One region of the Streptomyces flavusporus genome, then DNA from elsewhere that is predicted to be linked to it. Evidence: riboswitches for the same ligand, from Rfam matches in the RefSeq annotation. Region 1 holds a riboswitch; the other holds the start of a gene.

What was found. A riboswitch is a leader RNA that binds a small molecule or an ion and turns the genes downstream of it on or off. The one in region 1 is predicted to bind glycine.
Region 2: linked by a shared signal. The riboswitch ahead of gcvP (aminomethyl-transferring glycine dehydrogenase) and the one ahead of gcvT (glycine cleavage system aminomethyltransferase GcvT) in region 1 are both predicted to bind glycine.

Annotation. Positions count from the first base shown of each region.
Region 1 covers NZ_CP176503.1:3,127,559-3,142,571, reverse strand. The annotation lists gene ACKTSN_RS14795 (zinc-dependent alcohol dehydrogenase family protein) at 1-399, shown strand, start outside; gene ACKTSN_RS14790 (NADPH-dependent F420 reductase) at 503-1,165, shown strand; gene ACKTSN_RS14785 (endonuclease domain-containing protein) at 1,987-2,289, shown strand; gene ACKTSN_RS14780 (glycoside hydrolase family 25 protein) at 2,297-2,854, opposite strand; gene ACKTSN_RS14775 (L-serine ammonia-lyase) at 2,931-4,298, opposite strand; gene glyA (serine hydroxymethyltransferase) at 4,382-5,644, opposite strand; gene gcvH (glycine cleavage system protein GcvH) at 5,659-6,036, opposite strand; gene gcvT (glycine cleavage system aminomethyltransferase GcvT) at 6,145-7,263, opposite strand; glycine riboswitch at 7,298-7,406, opposite strand; glycine riboswitch at 7,407-7,506, opposite strand; gene ACKTSN_RS14755 (AAA family ATPase) at 7,750-8,418, shown strand; gene ACKTSN_RS14750 (enhanced serine sensitivity protein SseB) at 8,487-9,293, shown strand; gene ACKTSN_RS14745 (enhanced serine sensitivity protein SseB C-terminal domain-containing protein) at 9,477-10,277, shown strand; gene ACKTSN_RS14740 (ABC transporter permease) at 10,619-11,626, shown strand; gene ACKTSN_RS14735 (ABC transporter substrate-binding protein) at 11,697-13,493, shown strand; gene ACKTSN_RS14730 (ABC transporter permease) at 13,604-14,602, shown strand; gene ACKTSN_RS14725 (ABC transporter ATP-binding protein) at 14,599-15,013, shown strand, end outside.
Region 2 covers NZ_CP176503.1:8,200,931-8,215,943, forward strand. The annotation lists gene ACKTSN_RS38645 (DNA polymerase IV) at 1-994, shown strand, start outside; gene ACKTSN_RS38650 (PRC-barrel domain-containing protein) at 1,004-1,375, opposite strand; glycine riboswitch at 1,489-1,584, shown strand; gene gcvP (aminomethyl-transferring glycine dehydrogenase) at 1,761-4,646, shown strand; gene ACKTSN_RS38660 (ABC transporter ATP-binding protein) at 4,705-5,793, opposite strand; gene ACKTSN_RS38665 (ABC transporter permease) at 5,790-6,620, opposite strand; gene modA (molybdate ABC transporter substrate-binding protein) at 6,617-7,423, opposite strand; gene ACKTSN_RS38675 (TOBE domain-containing protein) at 7,592-7,987, opposite strand; gene ACKTSN_RS38680 (DUF1707 SHOCT-like domain-containing protein) at 8,091-8,663, shown strand; gene ACKTSN_RS38685 (amino acid transporter) at 8,668-10,623, opposite strand; gene ACKTSN_RS38690 (hypothetical protein) at 10,768-11,325, opposite strand; gene kdpF (K(+)-transporting ATPase subunit F) at 11,680-11,769, shown strand; gene kdpA (potassium-transporting ATPase subunit KdpA) at 11,778-13,439, shown strand; gene kdpB (potassium-transporting ATPase subunit KdpB) at 13,472-15,013, shown strand, end outside.

The DNA.
Region 1 (15,013 bases):
ATCGTCTCCGACGACGAGGACGTGATCAAGAAGACCCGTCGGCTGACCGGCGGGCGCGGTGCCGAGATCGTCCTGGACGCGATCGGCGGCGCCCACTTCGCCGCTCTGGGCGAGGCGGCCGTGGCGGACGGCACGCTGGTCAGCTACGGCTGGCTGAGCCTGCAGACCGCCCAGCTGCCCATGCAGTGGCCGCTGACCGTGCACGGCTACAACAACCTCGCCCTCACCGGCACCGCCGACGGCCGCCGCCGCGCCGCCCACTACATCGGCTCAGGCCTCACCGACGGCACCCTGCGACCCGTCGTCGCGGAGGTCTTCGACGGCCTCGACCGCGTCCGGGACGCCCATCGCCTGATGGACTCCGGTCGGCACACGGGCAAAATCGTCGTACGGGTCTGAGGGCGCCGGCCCGGATGGCGCAAGGCGGGGAATAGCTCATCCCGATCCGAGGTTGCTGATGCCCATCGGCAGAGCAGGAGCACCGACCCAGGAAGGCCCTGTCATGAAGATCGGCATCATCGGCGCCGGCAACATCGGCGGCAATCTCACCCGCCGGCTCACCGCCCTCGGCCACGACGTCTCCGTCGCCAACTCGCGCGGCCCGCACACGCTGACGGCACTGGCCGAGGAGACCGGAGCCACCCCCGTCCGTGTCGAGGAGGCGGCCCGCGGCGCCGAGATCGTGGTCATCACGGTCCCGGTGAAGGCGGTCCCCCACCTGCCGTCCGGCCTGCTCGACGGGGCCGCCGACGGGGTCGCCGTCATCGACACCGGCAACTACTACCCCAAGGAACGCGACGGCCGGATCGCCGGGATCGAGGACGAGGGACTCACCGAGAGCCGTTGGACGGAACGGCAGATCGGCCATCCCGTGATCAAGGCCTTCAACGGCACCTACGCCGAGGACATCCTGGAGCGCCCCCGCCCGGCCGGCGTTCCCGACCGCATGGCCCTTCCGGTCGCGGGCGACGACGCGGCCGCCAAGCGGGTCGTACGGGCACTGATCGACGAGCTGGGCTTCGACACGGTCGACGCCGGCGGCATCGACGACTCCTGGCGCCAGCAGCCCGACACCCCGGTGTACGGTCTGCGGGCCGGGGTCGAGGCGGTGACCAAGGCGCTGGAGGCGGCGAGCCCGGAACGCCCGGCGGCGTTCCGCGGCTGACCTCGGACGATCTCCAAGGCCGGTGCGGCCCGTCCGGCAGCTCGACCTTCACCGGGTCCCCGGGCCGCACCACGCCCCCGGTCACGACGATGCTCGTGATCCCGTTCTTGGCGCGCAGGGCCCCGTCCGACGACCTGCTTCATGAGCCCTTCTGGAAGCCGTCGATCTGCGCACAGGATCCTTCTCCAGTCGGAACCGGTGCTTCACCGTCGTCCCGGGGTGCACGTCCCCCTCCACTCCGAGCCCGGCGTGCAAGGTGATGCTCTCCCGGTTCGGTTTGGTGTTTGCCCAGGTGGAGTCGTTTCTGTGTGCGTAAGCGTGACCTCTGTGCGATTCCTTCGTTGATCGGATGGTGCGTCAACAGGACTTTGCTGTCGGGGGATTGAGTGAGGGTGTGCGAAGCGGGTGGGGACGGATGGGCCTGCGACAGGTCGTCCGACAGGTACCCACTGACAAATGGGCTGTGCAGGACGCACTACATGCAGCACCGGCGAGGGAGAGGGCTGGCACCCATCAATCGTGACCGTGCAACGGCTGATGGGCGTACATGTTCCTTCAGAGGAGGTGCGAGAGCGGTGTCTTCCGGAGGGTTCTGTACTGGTCACTATCAGCAGCAGAGCAAGGGGAAACCTCTCACGCCGCTGCGCGAGAAGAGGGGCAACGGTGCCGTACAGGCGATGGTCAAGCAGGGAATCGTCGAGTGTCGCAGATGCGGTGAGTACAAGCCCGTGTCGGAGTACTCGAAGCTCAATGCATCGGGCGTTCCGCGGCCGTAATGCAAGCCGTGCAACGCCGAGCACGTCCGCCTCGGGCACTACAACGTGAACAGGGAATTCGTCGATTTATTGCTGCAATTCCAGCAGGGAAAATATGCGGTCTGCGGCGTTGCCAACTCGGGGCAGAGGGCGATGGACATCGACCATGACCATGCGTGTTGCCCGGGGAGGCGAAGTTGTGGTGGGTGCGTGCGAGGCCTCCTCTGCAGCAACTGTAATTTCCATGCCCTGGGATGGTACGAAGCTCTGCCGGCCGAGCTTCGCACTTTCGACCTGTTGAACACCTACCTCGCGGACCCGCCCGCCGAGCGGCTCCGCGCGGAACCGGCGGCCCGTAGCGGGCAATGAGAGCGGGTCAGGCGTCGTCGGCCCACTTTCGTAGCGCGGCCTTGCTCGCGAAGTCGGCCACGTTCTTGTCGATCGGGTCGTCCGTGTACTGGTGGAAGCGCCACTTCGCCTTGATACGGGGCTTGCCCGCCGTCACATAGTCCGCGATCCAGAGGCCGTCGCCTGCATACGACGTCGTGTCGACGGTCAGCCAGTAGTTCCTGTTCGTGTACAGAATGACCCGGCGGTCCGGCCGCAGCTCCTTCACCTTCCTGATGAAGCGGTCCTTCTCCGCGTTGCTCGCATGCGTGCCGTCGCCCGTCGTCTCCCAGTCGACGGCGAGGATGTCGCCCGGTCGGTCCGGGGCCTTGCCGACGAAGTACTCGGCCTGGGCGGTGAGGTTGCCCGGCCAGAGGAAGTGGTAGAAGCCGACGACGAGTCCGGCGTCGCGGCCGCGCTTGGTCTGGGCGGACAGCTTGGGGTTGACGTACGAACGGCCCTCCGTCGCCTTGATGAAGACGAAGGAGAGCCCGTCGGTGTCGAAGGTGGAGGACTGGTACGAGCTGACGTCGATGCCGCGCAGCATGGGCGCTCCCTGGAGTGCCTGTGGGGGAAGGGAGTTGATGAGTCGATGATTCCCCTTTGCGGCGCGGGTGACGCGCTCAGCACTCGATGATGTTCACCGCCAGCCCGCCCCGGGCCGTCTCCTTGTACTTGACCGACATGTCCGCGCCGGTCTCCTTCATCGTCTTGATGACCTTGTCGAGGGAGACGTGGTGACGGCCGTCGCCGCGCATCGCCATGCGTGCCGCCGTGACGGCCTTGACCGCGGCCATGCCGTTGCGTTCGATGCAGGGGATCTGGACCAGGCCGCCGACGGGGTCGCAGGTGAGGCCGAGGTTGTGTTCCATGCCGATCTCGGCGGCGTTCTCGACCTGTTCGGGGCTGCCGCCGAGCACCTCGGCGAGCGCGCCCGCCGCCATGGAGCAGGCGGAGCCGACCTCGCCCTGGCAGCCGACCTCGGCGCCGGAGATGGAGGCGTTCTCCTTGAAGAGCATGCCGATGGCGCCCGCGGCGAGCAGGAAGCGGACCACGCCGTCCTCGTCGGCGCCCGGCACGAAGTTGATGTAGTAGTGCAGGACCGCGGGGATGATGCCCGCCGCGCCGTTGGTGGGGGCGGTGACGACCCGGCCGCCGGCCGCGTTCTCCTCGTTCACGGCCATCGCGTAGAGCGTGATCCACTCCATGGCGTGCGCCAACGGCTCGCCCTCCGCCCGGAGTTGGCGGGCGGAGACGGCGGCACGGCGGCGTACCTTCAGCCCGCCCGGCAGGATGCCCTCGCGGGACATGCCGCGCGACACGCACGCCTGCATCACCCGCCAGATCTCCAGCAGGCCCTCGCGGATCTCCTCCTCGGACCGCCAGGCGCGCTCGTTCTCCAGCATCAGGGAGGAGATGGACAGGCCCGTCTCCTTTGTCAGGCGCAGCAGTTCGTCGCCCGTGCGGAAGGGGTACTTCAGGACGGTGTCGTCGAGTTTGATGCGGTCCGCGCCCACGGCGTCCTCGTCGACGACGAATCCGCCGCCCACCGAGTAGTACGTCTTGGAGAGGAGTTCGGCACCGGCGGTGTCGTAGGCCCACAGGGTCATGCCGTTGGCGTGGTAGGGGAGGGTTTTACGGCGGTGCAGGACCAGGTCGTCGTCGTAGGCGAAGGCGATCTCGTGCTCGCCGAGGAGGCGGATCCGGCCCACGGACCTGATGTCCTCCACCCGCTGGTCGGCGGTCTCGACGTCGACGGTCCGCGGCGAGGCGCCCTCCAGGCCGAGGAGTACCGCCTTGGGTGTGCCGTGCCCGTGCCCGGTCGCGCCGAGGGAGCCGTACAGCTCGGCGCGTATCGAGGCGACCGAGTCCAGCAGGTCCTCGCCCCGCAGCCGGCGGGCGAACATGCGGGCCGCGCGCATGGGGCCCACGGTGTGGGAGCTGGACGGGCCGATGCCGATCGAGAACAGGTCGAAGACCGAGATGGCCACGGTGACTCCTCAGGAACAGGGGTGGAACAAGGTGCGGGGCACCGCGCTCACCTCCCAGTGTGCGCGGTGCCCCGGGAGGCGGGTTACTTCGTCAGGCCGGGGTACAGCGGGTGCTTCTCCGCGAGGGCGGCGACCCGGGCCTTCAGCGACGCCGCTTCGTAGGACGGCTTCAGCGTCTCGGCGATGACGTCCGCGACCTCGGCGAAGTCCTCGGTCGTGAAGCCGCGGGTGGCCAGCGCGGGCGTACCGATGCGCAGGCCGGACGTCACCATCGGCGGGCGCGGGTCGTTCGGGACGGCGTTGCGGTTGACCGTGATGCCGACCTCGTGGAGCCGGTCCTCGGCCTGCTGCCCGTCGAGCTCGGACTTGCGCAGGTCGACGAGGACCAGGTGGACGTCCGTACCGCCGGAGAGCACATCCACGCCCACGGCCTTCACGTCGTCCTTCACCAGGCGCTCGGCCAGGATGCGGGCGCCCTCCAGCGTCCGCATCTGCCGCTCCTTGAACTCCTCGGAGGCGGCGACCTTGAACGCCACCGCCTTCGCCGCGATCACATGCTCCAGTGGGCCGCCCTGCTGCCCCGGGAACACCGCCGAGTTGATCTTCTTGGCGAGGTCCTGGACGGACAGGATCACACCGCCGCGCGGGCCGCCCAGCGTCTTGTGGGTCGTGGTCGTGACCACGTGCGCGTGCGGCACCGGGTTCGGGTGCAGTCCGGCCGCGACCAGCCCGGCGAAGTGCGCCATGTCGACCATGAGGTACGCGCCGACCTCGTCCGCGATCCGGCGGAACGCGGCGAAGTCCAGCCGGCGCGGGTAGGCCGACCAGCCGGCGACGATCAGCTTCGGCTTGTGCTCCTTGGCGAGGCGCTCGACCTCGACCATGTCGACCACACCGGAGTCGTCGACGTGGTAGGGCACCACGTTGTACAGCTTGCCGGAGAAGTTGATCTTCATGCCGTGGGTCAGATGCCCGCCGTGCGCGAGGTTCAGACCCATGATCGTGTCGCCGGGCTTGAGCAGCGCGAACATCGCGGCCGCGTTGGCCTGCGCGCCCGAGTGCGGCTGCACGTTGGCGTGCTCGGCGCCGAACAGCTCCTTGATGCGGTCGATCGCGATCTGCTCGACCACGTCGACGTGCTCGCAGCCGCCGTAGTAGCGGCGGCCCGGGTAGCCCTCGGCGTACTTGTTGGTCAGGACCGAGCCCTGCGCCTCCATGACCGCGACCGGCGCGAAGTTCTCGGAGGCGATCATCTCGAGGGTGGACTGCTGACGGTGCAGCTCGGCGTCGACGGCGGCGGCCACCGCCGGGTCGAGCTCGTGCAGCGGGGTGTTCAGTACGGACATACGGCTACGACTCCTCAGCCGGCGGTGTGGGCGGCGTACTCGTCGGCGGAGAGCAGGTCGGCCGGCTCCTCGGCGACGCGCACCTTGAACAGCCAGCCGCCCTCGAAGGGGGCGGAGTTCACCAGGGACGGGTCGTTCACCACGTCCTCGTTGATCTCGGTGACCTCGCCGGAGACCGGGGAGTACAGGTCGCTGACCGACTTGGTCGACTCCAGCTCGCCGCAGGTCTCGCCCGCGGCCACCGTGGAGCCCACCTCGGGGAGCTGGGCGTAGACGACATCGCCGAGCGCGTTGGCCGCGAACTCCGTGATGCCGACCGTCGCGACGCCGTCCTCGACGGCCGACAGCCACTCGTGCTCCTTGCTGTAGCGCAGCTGCTGGGGGTTGCTCATGGCCTGAATTCTCCTGTATGCGAGGGAGTGCTGGTGAATGGGGGACTGCTGGAACTGCGGATGACCAGGCAATATGTGCCGAGCGTCACGCTGACGTGGGGCCGGTGGCTACTTCTGGCGCTTGTAGAAGGGCAGCGCCACGACCTCGTACGGCTCGTGGCTGCCCCGGATGTCCACGCCGACCCCGGGTGTGCCCGGCGCCGAGTGCGCGGCGTCGACGTACGCCATCGCGATCGGCCTGCCCAGCGTGGGGGAGGGGGCACCGGAGGTGACCTCACCGATCACCGCGCCGTCGGCGACCACGGCGTACCCGGCGCGCGGCACCCGGCGGCCCTCGGCGACCAGGCCGACCAGGACGCGCGGCGGCTCGGAAGCGGCACGCTCGGCGGCCTCGGCGAGGGCCGCACGCCCCACGAAGTCGCCCTCCTTGTCGAACTTCACGACCCGGCCGAGCCCGGCGTCGAAGGGCGTCAGCGAGGTCGACAGCTCGTGCCCGTACAGCGGCATGCCCGCCTCCAGGCGCAACGTGTCCCGGCAGGACAGCCCGCACGGGACCAGGCCGACGCACTGGCCGGCCTCGGTCAGCGCCTGCCACAGCGCGACGGCGTGCTCCGGCTGCACGAACAGCTCGAAGCCGTCCTCGCCGGTGTAGCCGGTGCGTGCGATCAGCGCGGGGACGCCGGCGACGGTGCCGGGCAGGCCGGCGTAGTACTTCAGCCCGTCGAGGTCGGCGTCGGTGAGCGACTTCAGGATGCCGGGGGCCTCCGGGCCCTGGACGGCGATCAGGGCGTACGCGTCCCGGTCGTCGCGGACGTCGGCGTCGAACCCGTCGGCCCGCTCGGTCAGCGCGTCGAGCACCACCTGGGCGTTCGAGGCGTTCGCCACGATCATGTACTCGGTCTCGGCGAGCCGGTAGACGATCAGGTCGTCGAGGATGCCGCCGTCCGCCCGGCAGATCATGGTGTAGCGGGCGCGGCCGACCTTGACGCCGCCGATGTTCCCGACCAGCGCGTAGTCCAGCAGGGCGGCGGCCTGCGGTCCGGTCACGGTGATCTCGCCCATGTGGGAGAGGTCGAAGAGCCCGGCCCGGTTACGCACGGCGAGGTGTTCGTCGCGCTCGGAGCCGTAGCGCAGGGGCATGTCCCAGCCGGCGAAGTCGGTCATCGTCGCGCCGAGCGAGCGATGCAGGGCATCGAGCGCGGTGCGGCGGAGTGCGGTACTGCTCATCGGTCGGTCTCCAAGGGCATGACGGGAAGGTCGTTCCTCCCCATCTGTCATCGGAACCTGAGAGGTTCGCCATGACCGTTTGTTGGTCCTGGCTTGCACCTTGGGTGGGGCCGCTGCACGCAGGGCCCGCTTTTCAGATGTGCCTCGCCCGCGCGGTAACGGGGCCTGAGAGATTCAAGGGAGGGACTTGCTCCTTCGGCGCCCCGACGGCAGTGCTGCCGGGGACTCTCCCGCGCGGATTCAAGCGGCCGGTATGCAGTTGGCGCGGCCATCATTGCATGCATCGGCCGGGTGCGGCAGGGTCACCTTGCCGGGCCTTTACCGGGCCCGCGAACAGCGGCCGCGCAGATTCCGCACAGCCGGGCGGGGCATGCTGTAGCAGCGCTGTTGCAGGAAGGGGACGGAAACAGGAGACATCGAGCATTACCTTCTCTTTACACTCGACGGGGATGGGACTCGTGAACCGCCCCAGGGAGGACGATCACGGTGAACAGGACCACGGCGTACGCCACCACCTCGGGCCTCGCGCTGCCCAAGCAGCCGACCACCCCGGCCAGGGAGGCGTGCGCTTCGCTGCCGTCACCCGTCGTCCGCGACCTGCGCGAGCGGGAGGGCCGCAGCCCGCATGCGCTGCTCTTCGGGCCCCGCGACCTCGTCGTGGTCACGGGCCTGCCCGGCAGCGGCAAGTCGACCCTGATGCGCAGGGCGGTGCGCGGACTGCGCGTCGACTCCCAGGACACCCGCGACCGCTGGGACGGCCGCATGCCCGCCCGGCTGCCGTACGCGGTCTACCGGCCCCTCGTCCGCCTCGCCCACTACGCCGGACTGCGCCGCACCCTGCGCACCGGCGAGGGAGTCGTCGTGCACGACTGCGGTACGCAGGCCTGGGTGCGCGCCTGGCTGGCCCGCGAGGCCCGCCGCCGCGGCGGCACACTGCACATGCTGCTGCTCGACGTCACCCCCGAGCAGGCCCTGGCCGGCCAGCGCGAGCGCGGCCGAGGGGTCTCGCGGTACGCGTTCCTGCGCCACCGCCGGGCCGCCGACCGCCTGGTGCGCCGCACGGAACGCGGTGACCTGCCGCACGGCTGCGGCGGCGCGGTCCTCCTCGACCGGGAGGCGGCGGACACCCTGCGCCGCATCGGCTTCGTGGGCTGAGGGGACCTGCTCGGTGCGGGGCGTTAGCCTTTCAGCCGCAGCAGAGGTACGGAGCAGGCGGTAGGCAGATGGACGACTTCCCGGCGGACTTCCCCCCGGACCTTTCCGGGGGTTTCCCGGCGCAGGCGCACCCCCATCCGCACGGCGGATGGCCCGGCAACGAGTTGGAGGAGGTGCTGTCGGCCTCCCTCGGCGTGCCCTCGGTCGGCGGCCGGATCGTCGAGGTGCTGGGCCGCAGCTTCGTGTGGGTACCGCTGCCGAACGGCGGCGGCCCGCACAGCGGCCCGCTCGACCTGCCCACGCTGGACATCGAGGGCCAGGCCTACGTGCCGGTCTTCAGCTCCGAGGAGCAGTTCCGGCAGGTCGTCGGCTCCCACATGTCGTACACCGTGGCCCCGGCCGTGGAGTTCGCCCGCGGCCTGCCCCCGCAGGCGGGCATCGTCGTCAACCCGGGCGGCGTGGTCGGCATCCCGTTGCCGCCGCCCGCCGTGGCCGAACTGTGCCGGGCCGGGCGCACCCCGCTCGACGGGCTCACGAGCGGCGGCCGCGTCCGCCTCTTCGAGCCCGACTGGCAGGACGACCCGGTCGACTTCCTCGCGGCGGCGTCTGCGGAGTTCGAGGGCATCGGCGTGGTCCTGACGGCCCGTCGCTGCCTGGCGGCGATCGAAACGGCGGACCCGGTGATGTTCGTAGGAGTCGAACTCTCCCAGCGGGAGGGCGATCTACGGGCAGCTCCCTTGGACGCGCTGGGCCGGGCGTTGGGCAAGGTCCCGATGAAGTGGCCGGTCAACCTGGTCCTCATGGACGTGGCGCAGGATCCGGTGGTCACCTGGCTGCGCGAGCGGGTGCGCCCCTTCTACCAACGGGGCCTCTAAAACTTCCCCGAGGGGCAGCCGGCCCAGGGGCGCGGGGCCGTGTCGACATGCGGCTCCGCCGCGTGGGCCCGACCAGCCCAGAACAACCCGCATCCGCAAGACGACACGGAGCCCCGAGCTGTTGGGCGGGCGGGCTTAAGCTAGGTGCTCGAACGAGGGCGTTGCACGAAGGGGCGGTAAAAGGTGAGCGCGAGCGGTACGGCCGCGGCCGGCCAGGTCGAGCACATGCTGCGCCAGGTGACGCCGGGGCGTTACGACGCCTACGAGGCACTGCTGCGCGCCCTCGCGACCCCGTCCTCCGGCCAGATCTGGATGCTGCTCTGGCACGGCCAGGCCGGCTCCCCGGACGCCCAGTACGGAAACATGGAGGTCGAGGGCTACGGCTACGCCCCGTGCGTCACCTCGGCCCAGGAGCTGTCGGCCAGCGGCTGGAACCGCTCCTATGAGGTCGTCGACGGAGTCGACGTCGCCCGCACCCTCTACCCCGACCACTACGGCCTCTGGCTGAACCCGCACGCCCCCGGCGGCGGCGTCGGCATCCCCTGGCTCGACCTGCGCCGGATCGCCACCGGCCTGGACCGACAGCCGGCGGGCCCGCTGCGACTGTCCGAACCCGGCATCCAGATTCCGCAGTTCTATGCCCTTTTGTCGCAGAACGCCCACCGCACCCCAGCCGTCCGCTCGTTGCGCCGCGCCTGGGTGCAGCCCTCGCTCGGGGCGCCGTATCTCGCCATCGGGCTGGATGTGTACGACACCTCGCCGCCCGCTGTCGACTCGGTGCGCGCGATGATGCAGCAGTCCATCGGCGCGGTCCCGGACGGGCTGCCGGTGTCGACCGTCGCGATGTCCGACGAGTACGACCCGGTCGCGATGTGGCTGCGCGCCAATGCCCGCCCCTTCTACGACCGTGAGGCACACACAGCCGCCCCGGTCCAGGCGCCGGCGGCCGGGTACGGCTTTCCGCCGGCCCAGGGACGGTACTGACCGGAACCAGCCCCTGGCGCTCCCGCGGTCCGTACCAGGGCTTCTTCTTCGCGCGTAGACAAGGGTAGAAAGGCGCCCCTTGTCCCAATTGCACAACTTGGTCCCCGTCCGCCCCCCGTTAACCGCTGTCCGGATAACGGAAAACCCAGAACAGCATCACGGTTGTGCATCCATTCACCGTCAAGTCTGGCGACAGATCGCCAAAGCGTTGAAGACTCCCCCTCCGGGGGTGTTCTTCCGCGTCTTCGTCCGGAGGGCGCCCCTGTGTGCGACGGATTGATCACGCCGCTACAGCGGCAAGTGCGGGCCGGCTACCGCCGGTTGAGAGGGGTCCCTGCCAGATGACGGCACCATTGCACGAGCCGACCGCGGAAGCGGCCCCGAGTGCGGCCGAGGAAGCGGCGCTGGTCAGCGGCGACGCGAAGGCCGTACAGGGCCGTTCCTTGGGGCGGATCGCCTGGGAGCGCCTCAAACGCGACAAACTGGCCCTCACGGGCGGCATCGTGGTGCTTCTCCTCATCCTGGTCGCCGTGCTGGCACCGGTCATCACCGGACTGGTCGGGCAGGACCCCGAGGCCCACCACGAGGACCTGATCGACCCGCTCTTCGGCACCCCCATCGGCTCCTTCGGCGGCATCAGCGGCGAGCACCTGCTCGGCGTCGAACCGGTCAGCGGCCGCGACATCTTCGCCCGGATCGTCTACGGCGCCCAGATCTCGCTGCTCGTCGGCTTCCTGTCCGCCGTCGTCGCCGTCGTTCTCGGCACCGTGCTGGGCATCCTCGCCGGCTTCTTCGGCGGCTGGGTCGACTCCGCCATCAGCCGGGTGATGGACGGACTGCTGGCCTTCCCGCAGCTGCTGTTCATCATCGCGCTGGTCTCCGTCATGCCGAACGAGATGCTGGGACTGACCGGCACGGGCGTGCGTCTGTTCGTGATGATCCTGGTCATCGGCTTCTTCGGCTGGCCCTACATCGGACGCGTGGTGCGCGGCCAGACGCTCTCGCTGCGTGAGCGCGAGTACGTCGAGGCGGCCCGATCGCTGGGCGCCGGGCAGCTGTACATCCTCTTCAAGGAGCTGCTGCCCAACCTGGTCGCACCGATCATCGTCTACACGACGATGATGATCCCCACCAACATCCTCACCGAGGCGGCACTCAGCTTCCTGGGCGTGGGCGTCAAGCCGCCCACGGCCTCGTGGGGGCAGATGCTCTCGAACGCGATCGACTACTACGAATCGGACCCCATGTACATGGTGGTCCCCGGCGTGGCGATCTTCCTCACCGTTCTTGCCTTCAACCTCTTCGGCGACGGCGTGCGTGACGCGCTGGACCCGAAGGGCTCCCGCTGAACTGCCGTACCCCAAGCGACCCGTGGCCCAAAGCACGGGGTCTCTCATCTAATCCGGAGGATCCGAGATCGTGACTACCCAACGCACCTCAGGGCGGCGCAAGCAGGCCATGGCCGCTGCCGCCGTGGTCGCCGCGCTGCTGACCACGGCGGCGTGCGGCGGCGGCAACGGCGGCAGCGACGGTGGCTCGAAGGACGGCGCGGCCGGTTTCGACGCCGCCAACAACAAGGTCGCCCAGGCCAACCTGGCCAAGAAGGGCGGCACGCTGAAGTTCGCGGGTGCCCAGGACGCCGACTCGTGGGACACCACGCGCGGCTACTACGGCTTCATGTGGAACTTCTCCCGCTACTACGCCCGCCAGCTCGTCACGAACAAGGCCGAGCCGGGCAAGGCCGGCGCCGAGCTGGCGCCCGACCTCGCCACCGGGCTCGCCGAGGTCTCCGACGACGGCAAGACCTACAAGTACACCCTGCGTGACGACGTGACGTGGGAGGACGGCAAGCCGATCACCTCCAAGGACGTCAAGTACGGCATCGAGCGCGTCTGGGCGCAGGACGTGCTGGCCGGCGGTCCGGTGTACCTGAAGGACGTCCTCGACCCCAAGGGCAAGTACCAGGGCCCGTACAAGGACAAGTCCAAGGACAAGCTCGGTCTGAAGGCCATCGAGACGCCCGACGACAAGACCATCATCTTCAAGCTGCCGAAGGCCAACTCGGACTTCGAGGAGATGCTGGCCCTGGTCTCCGCCTCGCCGGTGCGCCAGGACAAGGACACCAAGTCCAAGTACGGCCTGCACCCGTTCTCCTCCGGCCCGTACAAGTTCGAGTCGTACGAGCCCGGCAAGTCCCTGAAGCTGGTCCGCAACGAGAACTGGAAGCAGTCCTCCGACCCGATCCGCAAGGCCTACCCGGACGCGATCACGGTCAACTTCTTCTCCAACGCCAATGACATGGACCAGCGCCTGATCAACGGCGACTACCACCTGGACATCAACCAGACCGGCATGTCGCCGCAGGGCCGCACCACCGCCCTGAAGGAGCACAAGGCCAACCTGGACAACCCGGTCTCCGGCTACATCCGTTACGCGGTCTTCCCGCAGAGCGTGAAGCCGTTCGACAACGAGCACTGCCGCAAGGCCGTGATCTACGGTGCCGACCACGTCTCCCTGCAGACCGCGCGCGGCGGCCCCATCGCCGGTGGTGACATCGGCACCAACATGCTGCCGCCGTCCGTCCCGGGCTCCGAGGGCCAGAAGTACGACCCGTTCGAGCTCGCCACCGCCAACAAGAGCGGCAACGTCGCCAAGGCCAAGGAAGAGCTGAAGGCCTGCGGCAAGCCCAACGGCTTCAAGACCACCATCGCGGTCCGCAACAACAAGCCGGTCGAGGTGGCCACCGCCGAGTCCCTCCAGGCGTCGCTGAAGAAGGTCGGCATCCAGGCCGAGATCGACCAGTACGACGGCTCGCAGACCAGCGGCATCATCGGCAGCCCCTCCAACGTCAAGAAGAAGAAGTTCGGCATCATCATCATGGGCTGGGGCCCCGACTTCCCGACCGTCCAGGGCTTCGGTCTGCCGCTGTGGGACAGCAGCTACATCCTTGAGAGCGGCAACAACAACTACGCCCTGATCAAGGACAAGACGATCGACGGCCTGTTCGACGACTACGTCAACACGCTGGACGACGCCAAGAAGGCCAAGATCGCCACGGAGATCAACCACAAGGTGATGGAGGGCGGCTACTACCTGCCCTTCGTCTTCGAGAAGTTCATCAACTGGCGCTCGAGCGACCTGGCGAACGTCTACACGTCCGACGGCTACAGCGGCATGTACGACTTCGTCAACCTCGGCCTGAAGAACTCGAAGTAAACCCGGCACACCCGCCGTACGGCACGAAAGGCAGGTGAAGGCCGGCGTGGCGTGACCACGGGCCATCGGACGACCTCCGGTGGCCCGCGGTCCGCGGCGGGCCGAGAGCTGTGCTCACTTACCTCATCAGGCGGCTGTTCGCCGCCGCAGTGATGCTGGTGGTCATCATGGTGGTGGTCTTCAGCATCTTCTTCCTCGTCCCCAAATGGGTGGGCGTCGACATCGCCACGAGCTTCGTGGGCAAGCAGGCCGACCCCGCTGCCGTCGAGGCCGTGCGGACGAAGCTGGGTCTGGGCGAACCGATCTACGTTCAGGTCTGGGAGTTCTTCAAGGGCATCTTCGCGGGCCGCACCTACGCGGCCGGCGGTGACGTCACGCACTGCTCCGCGCCGTGCTTCGGCTACTCCTTCCGCAGCGAGCAGGCCATCTGGCCGGTGCTCACCGACCGCCTCCCGGTGACCCTGGGTCTGGCGCTCGGTGCCGCGCTGCTGTGGCTGGTCTTCGGTGTCGCCGCCGGTGTGCTCTCCGCGCTCAAGCGGGGCACCCTGTGGGACCGCGGCGCCATGGTCGTCGCACTGGGCGGCGTCTCCCTGCCCATCTACTTCACCGGTCTGCTGAGCCTGGCGATCTTCAGCTACGGACTCGGCTGGATCGACGGGCAGTACGTGCCGCTGGAGGAGAGCTTCTCCGGCTGGCTGGGCGGCATGATCCTGCCGTGGGTCACCCTCGCGTTCCTGTACGCGGCGATGTACGCCCGGATCACCCGCGCCACCATGCTGGAGATCCTCGGCGAGGACTACATCCGCACCGCACGCGCCAAGGGCCTGCGGGAACAGGTGGTCATCGGCAAGCACGCGATGCGCTCGACGATGACGCCGATCCTGACCATGCTCGGCATGGACCTCGGCGCCCTCATCGGCGGCGCGATCCTGACCGAGACCACGTTCAGCCTGCCCGGCCTCGGCCAGGCGGTGCTCAACGCCATCAAGACCCAGGACCTGCCCATCATCCTGGGCGTCACCCTGATCACCTCCCTCGCGGTGCTCCTGGCCAACCTCGTGGTGGACATCCTGTACGCCGTGATCGACCCCCGAGTGAGGCTCGCATGACCGAACTCAGCAAGACCGGAGCGGCCGTGGGCGAGCCCACCACCGCTGCCGCCCCGACCGCCTTCCTCGAAGTGCGCGACCTGAAGGTGCACTTCCCGACCGACGACGGCCTGGTCAAGTCCGTCGACGGGCTCAGCTTCCAGCTGGAGAAGGGCAAGACCCTCGGCATCGTGGGCGAGTCGGGCTCCGGCAAGTCGGTGACCTCGCTCGGCATCATGGGCCTGCACACCGCCGGCCAGTACGGCAAGCGCAAGGCGCAGATCTCCGGCGAGATCTGGCTGAACGGCACCGAGCTGCTGTCCGCCCCCGCCGACCAGGTGCGCCGGATGCGCGGCCGCGAGATGGCGATGATCTTCCAGGATCCGCTGTCCGCGCTGCACCCGTACTACACGATCGGCCAGCAGATCGTGG
Region 2 (15,013 bases), 5.1 Mb from region 1:
GGCCGACATACGGGCCGTGACCGGGCTCACGGGGTCCGTCGGTCTCGCCGCATCCAAGATGCTCGCGAAGATCGCCTCCGAGCAGGCCAAGCCCGACGGGCTGGTGCTGATCGAGCCGGGGACCGAGCGGGCGCTGCTCGGGCCGATGTCGGTGCGGACGCTTCCCGGGGTGGGGCCCGCGACGGGCGACCACCTGCGGCGGGCCGGCATCACCACGATCGACGAGATCGCCGAGGCGGGCGAGGACGAGCTCGTACGACTTCTGGGAAAGGCGCACGGGCACGCGCTGTACGCCATGGCGCTGGCCCGCGACGACCGGCCGGTGGTCGCCGAGCGGGAGACGAAGTCGGTGTCGGTCGAGGACACCTATGACATGGACATCCATGACCGGCTCCGGGTGGGGCTGGAGGTGCAGCGGCTCGCGGACCGGTGTGTGCGGCGGCTGCGCGGCGCAGGGCTGTCGGGGCGGACGATCGTGCTGAAGGTTCGGCGATACGACTTCTCCACGCTGACCCGGTCCGAGACGCTGCGCGGGCCCACGGACGATCCGGCGGTGGTGCGCGAGGCCGCGGCCCGGCTGCTGGACTCCGTGGACACCACGGGCGGCGTGCGGCTGCTCGGAGTGGGGGTCAGCGGGCTCGCCGACTACACGCAGGAGGATCTGTTCGCGCAGGCCGCGGGGGAGCGGGCGGAGGGGTCGGCGGAGGACGTGGTGGACGAGCCCGTGCAGGGTGCGGCTGTGCCGGTCGAGCGGCGATGGCCCGCGGGGCACGACGTACGGCACGCCGAGTACGGGCACGGGTGGGTGCAGGGGAGCGGACTGGGGAGGGTGACCGTGCGGTTCGAGACGCCCGACTCGGAGCCCGGGCGGGTGCGGACGTTCCGGATCGACGATTCCGCGCTGGAGTCGGCGGATCCGCCGCCATTGGTGGCGCGAAGACCCGGGGAGCGGGTGGCTTCGGGCCCGGAGGGTGGTTCGTCGGTTGGGGGTTGAGCCCTGCGGTCAGGAGTCGTCCGTGCCGGCCAGTTTGCCGAAGTCGTGGTCCGGGAGCCGGGGCGGAGGGGCCACGTCGAGGCCGTAGTGGTGGTAGAGCTGGAGCTCCTGTTCCGGGGAGAGGTGACGGCCCACGCCGAAGTCGGGGGCGTCCTTGATCAGGGCGCGGTCGAAGGGGACGTGCAGACTGCCCTCGATCAGCTCGCTGGGCTCGAGCGGCACGAAGGCGTCCCTGCTGAACAGGCCGGTGCGTATCGCGGCCCACTCCGGGACGCCGGTTGCGTCGTCGAGGTAGATCTCGTCGATCGTGCCGATCTTGTTGCCGTTGCGGTCGAAGGCCTTGCGGCCGATCAGGTTGCGCGGATCGATGTCGGTCTGCACGGGCCCTCCACTTGCTCGCAACTCATCCGTAAGCACTACGAAAGAGCACATTGGGGCACGCGGCCACTCGAACGCCGGGCGTTGACCTCGCTGGTAGTCTGGCAAACGGCTGCTGACCCCGTGCGGGAGAGTCCTCCGGACACCATCGGAGGCGCCGAAGGAGCAAATCCTCCCCGGAATCTCTCAGGCCCACGTACCGCACGGACGAGGTCACTCTGGAAAGCAGAGCGGGTGTCGACGGCTTCCGCTCTCACCGACGGTGCAAGCCGGACGTCCTCGGGCGGTCCGGTGAAGCTCTCAGGTTGAGATGACAGAGGGGGAGGCCGCCGGGGTACCCGCGCCGTGGTGCCCCTCGAAGGTCGCGTCAGACCAGGAGGCCTCCGCAATGACCGCCCATCGCATTCCGCTTTCCGAGCTCGAACAGGGCACGCCCTTCGAGCAGCGCCACATCGGGCCCGACCAGGAGGCGCGGGCCAAGATGCTCGCGCAGGTCGGCTACGGCTCGCTCGACGAGCTCACCGCCGCCGCGGTACCGGATGTGATCAAGAACGCCGACGCCCTGGACCTGCCGGGCGCGCGCACCGAGGCCGAGGTGCTGGCCGAGCTGCGCTCGCTCGCCGACCGCAACCAGGTCCTCGACTCCATGATCGGGCTCGGCTACTACGGGACGTTCACCCCACCCGTCATCCTGCGCAACGTGATGGAGAACCCGGCCTGGTACACCGCCTACACGCCGTACCAGCCGGAGATCTCGCAGGGGCGGCTCGAAGCGCTGCTGAACTTCCAGACCGTGGTCGCCGACCTCACGGGGCTGCCGACCTCGGGCGCCTCGCTGCTCGACGAGGGCACGGCTGCGGCGGAGGCCATGGCCCTGTCCCGGCGCATGGGCAAGAACAAGAAGGGCCTCTTCCTGGTCGACGCGGACGCGTTCCCGCAGACCATCGCCGTGATCGAGACCCGCGCCGAGCCGACCGGCGCCGAGGTCGTCGTCGCCGATCTCAGTGACGGCATCCCGGCCGAGATCGCCGAGCGTGAGATCAACGGCGTGCTCATCCAGTACCCGGGCGCTTCCGGGGCCGTACGCGACATCAAGCCGGTCATCGACCAGGCGCACGAGCTGGGCGCACTGGTCACCGTCGCAGCTGACCTGCTGGCGCTGACGCTGCTGAAGTCGCCGGGCGAGCTCGGCGCGGACATCGCCGTCGGTACGACCCAGCGGTTCGGCGTGCCGATGGGCTTCGGCGGGCCGCACGCCGGATACATGGCCGTGCAGGAGAAGTTCGCCCGCAGCCTGCCCGGCCGCCTCGTGGGCGTCTCGGTCGACGCCGACGGGAACAAGGCCTACCGGCTCGCACTGCAGACGCGTGAGCAGCACATCCGCCGGGAGAAGGCGACCAGCAACATCTGTACCGCCCAGGTGCTGCTCGCCGTCATGGCCGGGATGTACGCCGTCTACCACGGGCCCGAGGGCCTGAAGGGCATCGCGAGGCGCACACACCGATACGCCGCCATCCTCGCCGCGGGGCTGCGCGACGGCGGCGTCGAGACCGTCCACGGCGCCTACTTCGACACGCTCACCGCAAGGGTGCCGGGCCGGGCGGCCGATGTCGTCGCGGCCGCGCGAGACCGCGGCGTGAACCTGCACCTCGTGGACGCCGACCACGTCTCGATCGCCTGCGACGAGACCACCAAGCGGGCCCAACTGAGCGCCGTATGGGCCGCGTTCGGGGTCGACGGCGACGTCGACGCCCTGGACGCCGGCACCGAGGACGCGCTGCCGGCCGCGCTGCTGCGCACCGACGACTACCTGACCCACCCCGTCTTCCAGCAGCACCGCTCCGAGACCGCGATGCTGCGCTACCTGCGCCGGCTCGCCGACCGCGACTACGCGCTGGACCGCGGCATGATCCCGCTGGGCTCCTGCACCATGAAGCTCAACGCGACCACCGAGATGGAGCCGGTCACCTGGCCCGAGTTCGGGCAGCTGCACCCCTTCGCACCCGCCGAGCAGGCGCAGGGCTACCTCACCCTCATCCGTGAGCTGGAGGAACGTCTCGCCGAGGTCACCGGCTACGACAAGGTGTCGCTGCAGCCCAACGCCGGATCGCAGGGCGAGCTGGCCGGTCTGCTCGCGGTGCGCGGGTACCACCGGGCGAACGGCGACGAGCAGCGGACCGTGTGCCTCATCCCGTCCTCCGCGCACGGAACGAACGCCGCCAGCGCCGTGATGGCCGGGATGAAGGTCGTCGTCGTGAAGACCGCCGAGGACGGTGAGATCGACGTCGAGGATCTGCGGGCCAAGATCGAGCAGTACCGCGACGAACTGGCGGTGCTGATGATCACGTACCCCTCGACGCACGGGGTGTTCGAGGAGCACGTCTCCGAGATCTGCGCGCAGGTGCACGAGGCCGGCGGCCAGGTGTACGTCGACGGCGCCAACCTCAACGCCCTGGTCGGGCTGGCCAAGCCGGGGCACTTCGGCGGTGACGTCTCGCACCTCAACCTGCACAAGACGTTCTGCATCCCGCACGGCGGAGGCGGTCCGGGCGTCGGCCCGGTGGCCGTACGGTCGCACCTGGCGCCGTATCTGCCGAACCACCCGCTCCAGCCGGAGGCCGGTCCGGAGACCGGTGTGGGCCCGATCTCGGCCGCGCCGTGGGGGTCTGCGGGCATCCTGCCGATCTCGTGGGCGTACGTCCGGCTCATGGGCGGTGAGGGGCTCAAGCGAGCCACGCAGGTGGCGGTCCTGAGCGCCAACTACATCGCCAAGCGGCTCGAACCGCACTACCCGGTGCTCTACACCGGCCCCGGCGGGCTGGTCGCGCACGAGTGCATCATCGATCTGCGACCGCTGACCAAGGCGACCGGCGTGAGCGTCGACGACGTCGCCAAGCGGCTGATCGACTACGGTTTCCACGCGCCGACGATGTCCTTCCCGGTGGCCGGGACGCTGATGATCGAGCCGACCGAGTCCGAGGACCTGACCGAACTCGACCGGTTCTGCGAGGCGATGATCGCGATTCGGGCGGAGATCGAGAAGGTCGGCTCGGGTGAGTGGCCGGCCGACGACAACCCGCTGCGGAACGCCCCGCACACGGCCGCGGCGCTCGGCGGTGAGTGGGAGCACGCCTACAGCCGTACGGAGGCCGTCTTCCCGGACGGTGTCTCGGCCGCGGACAAGTACTGGCCGCCGGTGCGCCGAATCGACCAGGCCTTCGGCGACCGGAACCTGGTCTGTTCCTGCCCGCCGCTGGACGCGTACGAGGACTGAGTACGACCGAGTACGCAGGTGCGGGCCTCGCCGTTCGATGCGGGGCCCGCACCTCGTTTCAGGCCGGGTAGGCGTGCGTCTGGGTGGCCTTGACCGTGGCCCAGACCGAGGCGCCCGGGTGCAGGTCGAGCTCGGCGGCCGCGACCGTGGTGAGGTCGGCGGTGAGGGGGAGCTCGCCGGTGAGGGCGGCACGGATCTGGTCGCCGTGGGTCTCCAGGCCGGTGACCTCGCAGCGCCAGAGGTTGCGGGCGCTGGCGCCGGTGGGGCGGTCCCGGAAGAGGGTGACGGCGCCGGGCGGGAAGGCCACGAAGACCGGGCCCGTGAGGTCCTCGGTGGTGGTGATGGCGGGGCCGGCATCCAGGTGGACGGTGTGGCCCGCTGCCGTGCCCTTGTAGAGGTTCAGGCCGACGAGTTGGGCCACGTAGTCCGTGCGGGGGCTGCGGGCGATGTCGGCGGGTGTGCCCTCCTGGACGATCCGGCCGTGCTCGACGACCACGAGCCGGTCGGCCAGGACCATGGCGTCCAGCGGATCGTGTGTGACCAGTACCGCCACGGCCTCGAAGTCGGCGAGATGGAGCCGTAGTTGGGCACGCACCTCCAGGCGGGTGCGGGAGTCCAGGGCGGCGAGGGGCTCGTCGAGGAGCAGCAGCCGGGGGTGCGTGGCCAGCGCGCGGGCGAGGGCGACGCGCTGGGCCTGGCCGCCGGACAGACGGCGGGGTTTGGCGCCGGCGTGGTCGGCGAGGCCCATGCGGTCCAGCCACGCGGCGGCCTGATTGCGGGCCTCCGCCTTCGTCGCGCCGTGGCAGCGCGGTCCGAAGGCCACATTGTCCAGGGCCGTCAGATGGGGGAAGAGCAGATAGTCCTGGAAGACGACGCCGACCGGCCGGGATTCGGGCGGCGTACGGTCCAACTCGGTGCCGTCCAGCCGGAGATGGCCGGCCGTGAGCGGGGCGAGCCCGGCCAGGGCGCGCAGGGCGGTCGTCTTTCCGGCGCCGTTGGGGCCGAGCAGGGCGACGACGTCGCCGGGCGCTGCGGTGAGCGTGATGTCGAGGCGGAAGGGGCCGCGGTCGACGACGAGATGGGCGTCGAGCCCCTCGCCGTGCACGTCACCCGAGGTGGGGGCGGTGGAGTCGTCGAGGTGGGTCATGAGGCGGTCATCCAGCGGTCGCGCAGGCCTGCGAGGACGGCGATGGACACGGCGAGCAGGACCAGGCTGAGGGCGATCGCCGCGGCCGGGTCGTTCTGCAGGGCCAGGTACACCGCGAGCGGCATGGTCTGCGTACGGCCCGGGAAGTTGCCCGCGAAGGTGATCGTCGCCCCGAACTCGCCGAGTGCCCGGGCCCAGGCCAGCACCGCGCCGGCGGCGATGCCCGGGGCGATCAGCGGCAGGGTGACGCGGCGGAAGGCGGTGAAACGGGAAGCGCCCAGGGTCGTGGCCGCCTCCTCGTAGCGGGGGTCGGCCGCCCGCAGGGTGCCCTCCACGCTGATGACGAGGAACGGCATCGCCACGAACGTCTCCGCGAGGACCACGCCCGCGGTGGTGAACGGCAGGGTGATCCCGAACCAGGAGTCGAGCCACTGCCCGACGACGCCGTTGCGGCCGAGCGCCAGCAGCAGTGCCACACCGCCCACCACCGGCGGCAGCACGAGCGGCAGCGTCACCAGGGCACGGACCAGTCGGCGGCCGGGGAAGTCCGCGCGGGCCAGCAGCCAGGCCAGCGGGACTCCGATCACCAGACTCAGGGCGGTCGCCGCCGTGGCACAGAACAGGGACAGCCGGAGGGCCTCCCACACCGCGGGGCTGGTGAGCTGATCCGGCAGGGTGCGCCAGGGAGTGCGTACGAGCAGGGCGATCAGCGGCAGCAGCAGGAACGCCAGGCCTGCCAGCGCCGGAACGAGCAGGGGCAGCGGCACCCCGCGGGTACCTTTGCGGAGCCGGCCTCGCCGGGGGCCGCCCTTGAGGGTTTCCGTCACGGCGCGAGGAACCCGGCCCCGGTCAGCACCTTCTGCCCCTCGGCGGACTTCACCAGGTCGATGAAGGCCTTGGCCGCCTCGGCGTTGGGCGCGTCCCTGAGCAGGGCGATCGGGTAGTCGTTGATGGCATCGGCCGACTCGGGGAAGCCCACGCCTTCCACCTTGTCACCCGCCGCCCTCACGTCGGTCTTGTAGACGAGCGCCGCGTCGGCCTCCTTCAGCTCCACCTTCGTCAGGGCGCTCTTGACGTCCTGCTCGTAGGACACGGGGGTGAGCTTCAGCCTGCTCGCGTCCAGCGCCTTCTGCGCGGCGGCGCCGCACGGCACCGACTCGTCGCAGAGCACGACCTTCAGGCCGGACTCGGTGAGGTCCTCGAGGGAGGAGATCCTGTCGGGGTTGCCCGGCAGGGTGGCGATCTCCAGCTGGTTGCGGACGAAGGTGGTCGGGGTGCCGGAAGCGTCACCGGCGTCGGTGACGATCGCCATGGTCCTGGGGCTGGCGGCGGCGAAGACGTCCGCCGGGGCGCCGCCGGTGATGCTCGCCGCGAGGGAGTCGCTGCCACCGAAGCTGAAGGTGACCTTCGTGCCCGGGTGCTGCTTCTCGAACTCCTTGCCCAGCGTCGTGAAGCTCTCCTCGAGCGAAGCGGCCGCGAAGACGGTCACCTCGCCGGTGAGCCGGTCCGACGCGTCGGACCCGGCGGCCGAGGAGCCGGAATCGGACGAGGAGGAGCAGGCGCTCAGCGCCAGCAGCGCGGCGGCTCCGGCGCCGGCCGCCCGCAGGGCCCGGTGTCGGGGACGGGGCATCACGGGTCCACTCACGGGTTCACTCCCTCTGTCCGCTGGAGGAAGAGCCCGCCGGACTCTTCCGATGCGTCGATCATACTGGCGCAGATGCAAGGCATGAGTCGACTGTCGCATCGCACGATCGAGGCTAATGTGCGATGGGTGATCGCATGTGCGGCTCGGGGCGTGTCAGGCGCGGTCGATATGGACGTTCGTCGACTTCACGCGGGCCGTCGCCTCCATGCCGACCTCCAGGCCGAGTTCCTCGACGGCCTCGCGGGTGAGCAGGGAGACCAGTCGGTGGGGCCCGGCCTGGATCTCGACCTGGGCCGCGACATCGCCGAGCTTGATCGCGGTCACGATGCCGGGGAAGGCGTTGCGGGCCGAGGTGTACGGGGCCTCCTCCTCGCCGCTGCCGGACTTGGCGAGCTCGACCGAGAACGCGGCCAGGTCCCGCCCGTCGATGAGCCGGCGTCCGCTGTCGTCCCGATGGGTCGCCACCCGGCCGGCGTCGGCCCAGCGGCGTGCGGTGTCGGGGCTGACGCCGAGCAGGCGTGCGGCCTGGCCGATCGTGTAGGAGTGCATGCCGGTCACGATAGGGCGGCAGGCGTGCCTGGTGGACGCGGGGTTGGCCATTGGATATAACGCGATATAGCGTTAACTCGTGATGGGTGATCGGGGTGAGGGTATGTCAGCCGAGCTCTTGGGTTCGGGTACGTCGTCCGAGGTGCGGGCCTCGCATGCGGACCGGGACCGCGTCGTGGAGGTGCTGACCGCTGCCGCGGGGGACGGCCGGCTGACCGCCGAGGAGCTCGACGAACGGGTCGGGGCTGCGCTGTCCGCCCGGACCATGGGGGAGTTGGCCGCGTTGACCGGCGATCTGCCCGTCGTGGCCGAGGCGAAGGATGTCGTCCGTATCGAGCAGGAGGGCAGCTCGGTCCGGCGGGACGGTGCCTGGGCGGTGCCGCGGCGGCTGGCGATCGAGTCGACCTGGGGCGACGTGACGCTCGACTTCACCGAGGCCGTCCTCACGTACGACACCCTGCGCATCGAGCTCGACATGCAGGGCGGCACGCTGCGGCTGGTGACGCGGCCCGGCGTCGTGGTGGACACCGATGCCCTGGTCACGGACTACTCCAAGATCAGGACGCGCGGGTCCAGAGGTGCGGACGGGCCCGTGGTGCTGCGCGTGGAGGTGTGCGGTCGCCTCAGCTACGGCCGGGTCGTGACCCGCGCTCCTCGGCGAGGCTTCCGGCGCTGACCGCTCAGCCCGTGTGCACACGTGGCCGGCGTGCGGGATCCGGTTCCGCCGCGCGCAGCACCTCCCGGGTGACCGGGGCGATCTCGCCCTGGCCGAAGAGGAAGAACCGCAGGAAGTTGGCGAAGGGGTCGCCCTCGGTCCACTCGAAGTAGATGTGCGGGGTGCGGCCGGTGGTGTCGCGGACGTGCAGCAGCAGCGCGGCCAGGGAGTTGGAGATGGAGGAGGACTCCAGCGTCAGGACCCGGTAGCGGTTGTGCATGACCTCGCCGCGCACCGTCAGACCCGACTCGAACTCGGACGGGTCGGTGACCGTCACCTCGACGAAGACGAAGTCCTCCTGGCCGGGGACGTCGTTGTCCTGGCGGATCTGCTCGATCTTGTCGCGGTACTCGGCGATGTCGCGTTTGTCGGGCTCGTTGGCGATGAACCGGATCTTGCGGCTGGCGATGTCCCGGACGAATCGTTCCGCCATGTCGTCGAGCGTCACGCTGGTCACCCGCAGCTCGAAGGCGCGGGCCAGCCGGGAGGCCAGGGAGAGGATCATGATGCCCGCGATGAAGCAGGCGCCGATCTTCACGCCGTCCGGGCGCTCGATGATGTTCAGGACCGTCGTGTAGAGGAACACCGCCGAGATCACCGCGAAGGCGATCGTCCAGTTGCGCTGGCCGGCCTTCCGCGCGGCGATGGTCACCGCGATCGCGGCCGAGCTGATCAGCACCAGCACGCCGGTGGCGTACGCGCCGCCCTGGGCGTCGACGTCGGCGTCGAAGATCCAGGTGACCAGGAAGCCGATCAGGGTGAAGACGATGACCATCGGGCGCACGGCGCGGGCCCAGTGCGGGGCCATGCCGTAGCGGGGCAGATAGCGGGGCATCAGGTTGAGCAGTCCGGCCATCGCGGAGGCGCCGGCGAACCACAGGATGGCGATCGTCGAGACGTCGTAGACCGTGCCGAAGGCGTTGCCCAGGTAGTCGTGCGCCAGATAGGCGAGGGCGCGGCCGTTGGCCTTGCCGCCCTCCTCGAACTCCTGCCCCGGGATCAGGAGGGTGGTGATGAAACTGGTCGTGATCAGGAAGCCGCTCATGATCAGTGCGGCCGTGGTGAGCAGCTTCTTGGTGCCCCGGATCCGGCCCTTGGGGTCCTCTTCGGTGTCCCCCGCCTCGCCCTTGACGTGGGGCATCACGGCGACGCCGGTCTCGAAGCCGGACAGGCCCAGGGCGAGCTTCGGGAAGACGATCAGGGCCATGCCGATCATGACGAAGACGTTGCCGTGCTCGGCGGTCAGGGCGTTCGACCAGTCGGTGACGACATGCCCCTCGGTGATGACGTGCCACAGGCCGACGATCACGACGACGGCGTTCAGCGCCAGGTAGGCCACCACCAGAGCCACCGCGACGCCGATCGCCTCCAGAAAGCCCTTGAGGAACACCGCGCCGAGCAGCGCGATGAGCACGAGGGTGATCAGCATCTGCTTGTCGTGCAGCGCATCGTGCAGCTGCGGGTTCTCCACCAGGTGGGTCGAGGCGTCCGCGGCCGAGAGGGTGATGGTGATCAGGAAGTCGGTGGCGGCGAAGCCGAGCAGGGTCAGGACGAAGAGCTTGCCCTTCCAGAAGGTGAGCAGCCGCTCCAGCATCGCGATTGAGCCCTGTCCGTGCGGGCTCTCCTCGGCCACCCTCCGGTACACCGGCAGCGCGCCCGCCAGGGTGACGATCACGAGCACGATGGTCGCGACGGGCGACAGCAGACCGGCCGCGAGGGCGGCGATGCCGGGCTGGTAGCCGAGGGTCGAGAAGTAGTCCACACCGGTCAGGCACATCACCCGGTACCAGGGCTGGCCCTCGTGTGGGGGCGCCGGCTGGGCGTGGGGTCCCTGGGGGCCGCCGCCCTTGCCGATGTCGGACAGCCCCTCCAGCATCCAGCCGCGCAGGCGACTGGGCGGCGGATGCTCGGTGGTGGCCATCGGCGTGCTCCTGATGTACGGCTTGCGTGCGGTTCGGCCATCACGCGGACGGCGCCCTCAGCGTATGCGGAGAGTGACGCATGGGCCCGCGCACCAGAGGTCCATCGGCGTCAAGCTTCCGTTAAGAACGGCCTGTGGGCGGCGTCATTCGAGCCCCGACACCTTGAACACCCTCCGCGCGGTCTCGCGGTCGATCCGCTCCGACATGCGGTGCAGGGCCGTAGCGCCACACAGCAGTGACCCGCGCGCCTCCGACGTGTGGGCATCCTCGTCGAGGCGGTACCAGAGGTCGGGGTTGGCGACGAGGACCTGCGGGTGGATCTCGACGCGCTCGCCGAACGCGTCGCGCAGCACCAGCCGCTGGGCGACGCCGTCCAGGCAGCGGACCGACACCAGCAGGTCCGTGCGGACGGTCCGGGTGCGCAGCAGCGAACGCGACCGCAGCCAGCCCGCGCCCGCCGAGACGCGGGGCGGACACAGCACCACGAAGAGCAGCGCCGCGAGGGTGCACCACAGCGCGGTGCGCCATGGGGTGAAGGTGCCGGCGCCCCAGTCGATGAGGAGCAGCAGGGCCAGGAGTACGGCCGCGCAGCGAATCGCGCTGTGCAGGTCCCGTGTCCAGCCGTGGTCGTACGCCTCGGCGCCGGAGTGCCGTTCGGAAGCGGGGGAGAGATCGTGTCGCACGTCGTCGGGGGGTTCCATAGCGCTGACGCTAGGGACCGGGTGAGCCGGGTCCACCTCGCTCGACGGGACTCTGACGGGCGCCCGGTCGATTCTTGACGCCGTCCCAGCGGGGCGCCGAGCCGCCCGCGCATCCTCGTCTTCGCCGGCTCGAGCTTCGTCCTGTGCCGTAAGAGACCCGTCAAAGCCGCGCAGTGCCCCGTAAGGGAGCCGTCAATGACGGTCGAATCCGGCCACAGACGCGGTTTCCTCTAACCGTCCTTGTCCAACCGAACCTCGACTCCAGGAGCTTGCGATGGCCGATCTGGCCTTCGTCGTCACCACGGTCGCGCTCTTCGCACTGGTGGCCCTCGTCGCCAAGGGGGTGACGAAGCTGTGACCGCCGAAAACGTCGTCGGCCTGATCGTGGCCGTCGCCCTGCTGGGCTATCTCGTCCTCGCCCTGATCTTCCCGGAGAGGTTCTGAGCACTGACATGGGTCCCGTCCTTGCCGGCGTCCTCCAGCTGCTCGCTCTCATAGGCGCGCTGGCGATCATCCACGTCCCCCTTGGCAACTACATGGCCAAGGTCTACTCCTCCGACCGGCACTGGCGCGTCGAGAAGTGGATCTACAAGGGCATTGGCGCCAACCCCGACACCGAGATGCGCTGGACCGCGTACCTGCGCGGTGTCCTCGCCTTCTCGGCGGCTGGTGTCCTCTTCCTCTACCTGCTGCAGCGGCTCCAGGGCGTCCTGCCCGGCTCGCTCGGCTTCTCCTCGATCGACCCGGACCAGGCGTTCAACACCGCCGTGTCCTTCGTGACCAACACCAACTGGCAGTCGTACTACGGCGAACAGACCATGGGTCATGTCGTGCAGACCGGCGGTCTGGCGGTGCAGAACTTCGTCTCCGCGGCCGTCGGCATGGCCGTCGCCGTCGCTCTCGTACGGGGCTTCGCGCGGCCGCGCTCCGGTGAACTCGGGAACTTCTGGGCGGACATGGTGCGCGGTGTCACGCGCATCCTGCTGCCACTGGCGTTCGTCGCCGCGATCGTGCTGGTCGCCTGCGGTGCCATCCAGAACTTCTCCGGCATCCACGAGGTCGGTCAGTTCATGGGCGGCTCGCAGCAGTGGAACGGCGGCGCGGTCGCCTCGCAGGAGGCCATCAAGGAGCTGGGCACCAACGGCGGCGGCTACTTCAACGCCAACAGCGCCCACCCCTTCGAGAACCCGACCCCGTTCACGAACCTCTTCGAGATCTTCCTGATCCTGGTCATCCCGTTCTCCCTGACCCGCACCTTCGGTGTCATGGTCGGCTCGGTCAAGCAGGGTTACGCGATCCTCGCCACCATGGGCACCATCTGGGTCGGCTTCGTCGCCCTGATGATGTGGACCGAGTTCGCCCACCACGGCCCGGCGTTCGAGATCGCCGGCGGGGCGTACGAGGGCAAGGAGGTCCGCTTCGGCGTCGGCGCCTCGTCGATCTTCGCGACGTCGACCACGCTCACCTCGACGGGCGCGGTGGACTCCTTCCACTCCTCCTTCACCGGCCTCGGCGGCGGCATCACCCTGCTCGGCATGATGCTCGGCGAGATCGCGCCCGGTGGTGTGGGCTCCGGCCTGTACGGCATGCTGATCATGGCGATCATCGCGGTGTTCATCGCCGGTCTGATGGTCGGTCGTACCCCGGAGTACCTGGGCAAGAAGATCGGCACCCGCGAGATCAAGCTGGCGGCCTGCTACATCCTGGTCACCCCGGCGCTGGTGCTGATCGGCACCGCCTTCGCGATGGCGCTGCCGACCCCGGTGAACTCCATGACCAACAGCGGGGCGCACGGATTCTCCGAGATCCTTTACGCCTACACGTCCGCCTCGAACAACAACGGCTCGGCCTTCGCCGGCCTGAACGCGGACACGCAGTGGTTCAACACCACGCTCGGCATCGCCATGCTGCTCGGCCGGTTCGTGCCGATGGTGTTCGTGCTGGCGCTCGCCGGATCGCTCGGCGAGCAGCGGCCGGTGCCGGTCACCGCGGGCACCCTGCGCACCGAGAAGCCGCTGTTCACGGGCCTGTTGGTGGGCGCGATCCTGATCATCACCGGTCTGACGTACTTCCCGGCCCTCGCGCTCGGGCCGCTGGCCGAGGGGCTGGCGTGATGACCACTCGTACAGCGAATCAAGAGGACTCCATGTCCACAGCCACTCCGACCCAGGCGCCGCACAGCGACGTACCCACCGGGCACAAGTCCCCCGAGGGCCGTGTCGGCGCGGGCCTCTTCGACCCCAAGCAGCTCGTGAAGTCGCTGCCGGACGCCTTCCGCAAGCTCGACCCGCGGGTGCTGGTCAAGTCGCCCGTGATGTTCGTGGTGTGGATCGGATCGGTCCTGACCACCGTCTTCTCCTTCACGGACCCGGGCGACTGGTTCGGCTGGACGATCAGCGCTTGGCTGTGGCTGACGGTGATCTTCGCCAACCTGGCCGAGGCGGTCGCCGAGGGCCGTGGCAAGGCCCAGGCCGACACCCTGCGCAAGGCCAAGACGGACACCGTCGCCCGGCGGCTCGTCGACGGCAGTGAGGAGCGGGTGCCGGGTACTGAGCTGAGCATCGGCGACCTGGTCGTCTGCGAGGCCGGCGACATCATCCCCGGCGACGGTGACGTCGTCGAGGGTGTGGCGAGCGTCGACGAGTCGGCGATCACCGGTGAGTCGGCGCCGGTCATCCGTGAGTCCGGCGGCGACCGCAGTGCGGTCACCGGCGGTACGAAGGTGCTCTCCGACCGGATCGTCATCAAGATCACGACGAAGCCGGGCGAGACCTTCATCGACCGGATGATCGGCCTGGTCGAGGGCGCCGCGCGGCAGAAGACGCCGAACGAGATCGCGCTGAACATCCTGCTGGCGTCCCTCACGATCGTCTTCCTCCTCGCGGTGGCGACCCTGCCGCCGTTCGCCGACTACGCGGGCACCCATCTGACGATGGTCGTGCTGGTCGCCCTGCTGGTCTGCCTCATCCCGACGACGATCGGCGCGCTGTTGTCCGCGATCGGCATCGCCGGCATGGACCGCCTGGTGCAGCGCAACGTGCTCGCCATGTCGGGCCGTGCGGTCGAGGCCGCCGGTGACGTCTCCACGCTGCTGCTCGACAAGACCGGCACCATCACGCTCGGCAACCGCCAGGCGGCGGAGTTCGTGCCGGTGCGCGGCACGACCGAGGCCCAGGTCGCGGACGCCGCCCAGCTGTCGTCGCTGGCCGACGAGACGCCCGAGGGCCGCTCCATCGTCGTACTGGCGAAGGAGAAGTACGGGCTGCGCGAGCGCCACCAGGGCGAACTGGCCGGCGCCGAGTGGATCGAGTTCACCGCCCAGACCCGGATGTCGGGTGTGGACGTCGACGGCCGGAGGATCCGCAAGGGTGCGGCCGGTTCGGTGATCACCTGGGTCGAGGAACGCGGCGGAGCGGTCGCCGAGGACGCGGACACGCTCGCCGACAAGATTGCCGAGGCGGGCGGTACGCCGCTCCTGGTGGCCGTCGAGGACAGCGCCGGGGCCCGGGTCCTGGGCGTCATCCACCTCAAGGACGTCGTCAAGGACGGCATGCGCGAGCGGTTCGAGGAACTGCGCCGCATGGGCGTCAAGACCGTCATGATCACGGGTGACAACCCGCTGACCGCCAAGGCGATCGCCGAGGAGGCGGGCGTCGACGACTTCCTCGCGGAGGCCACTCCCGAGGAC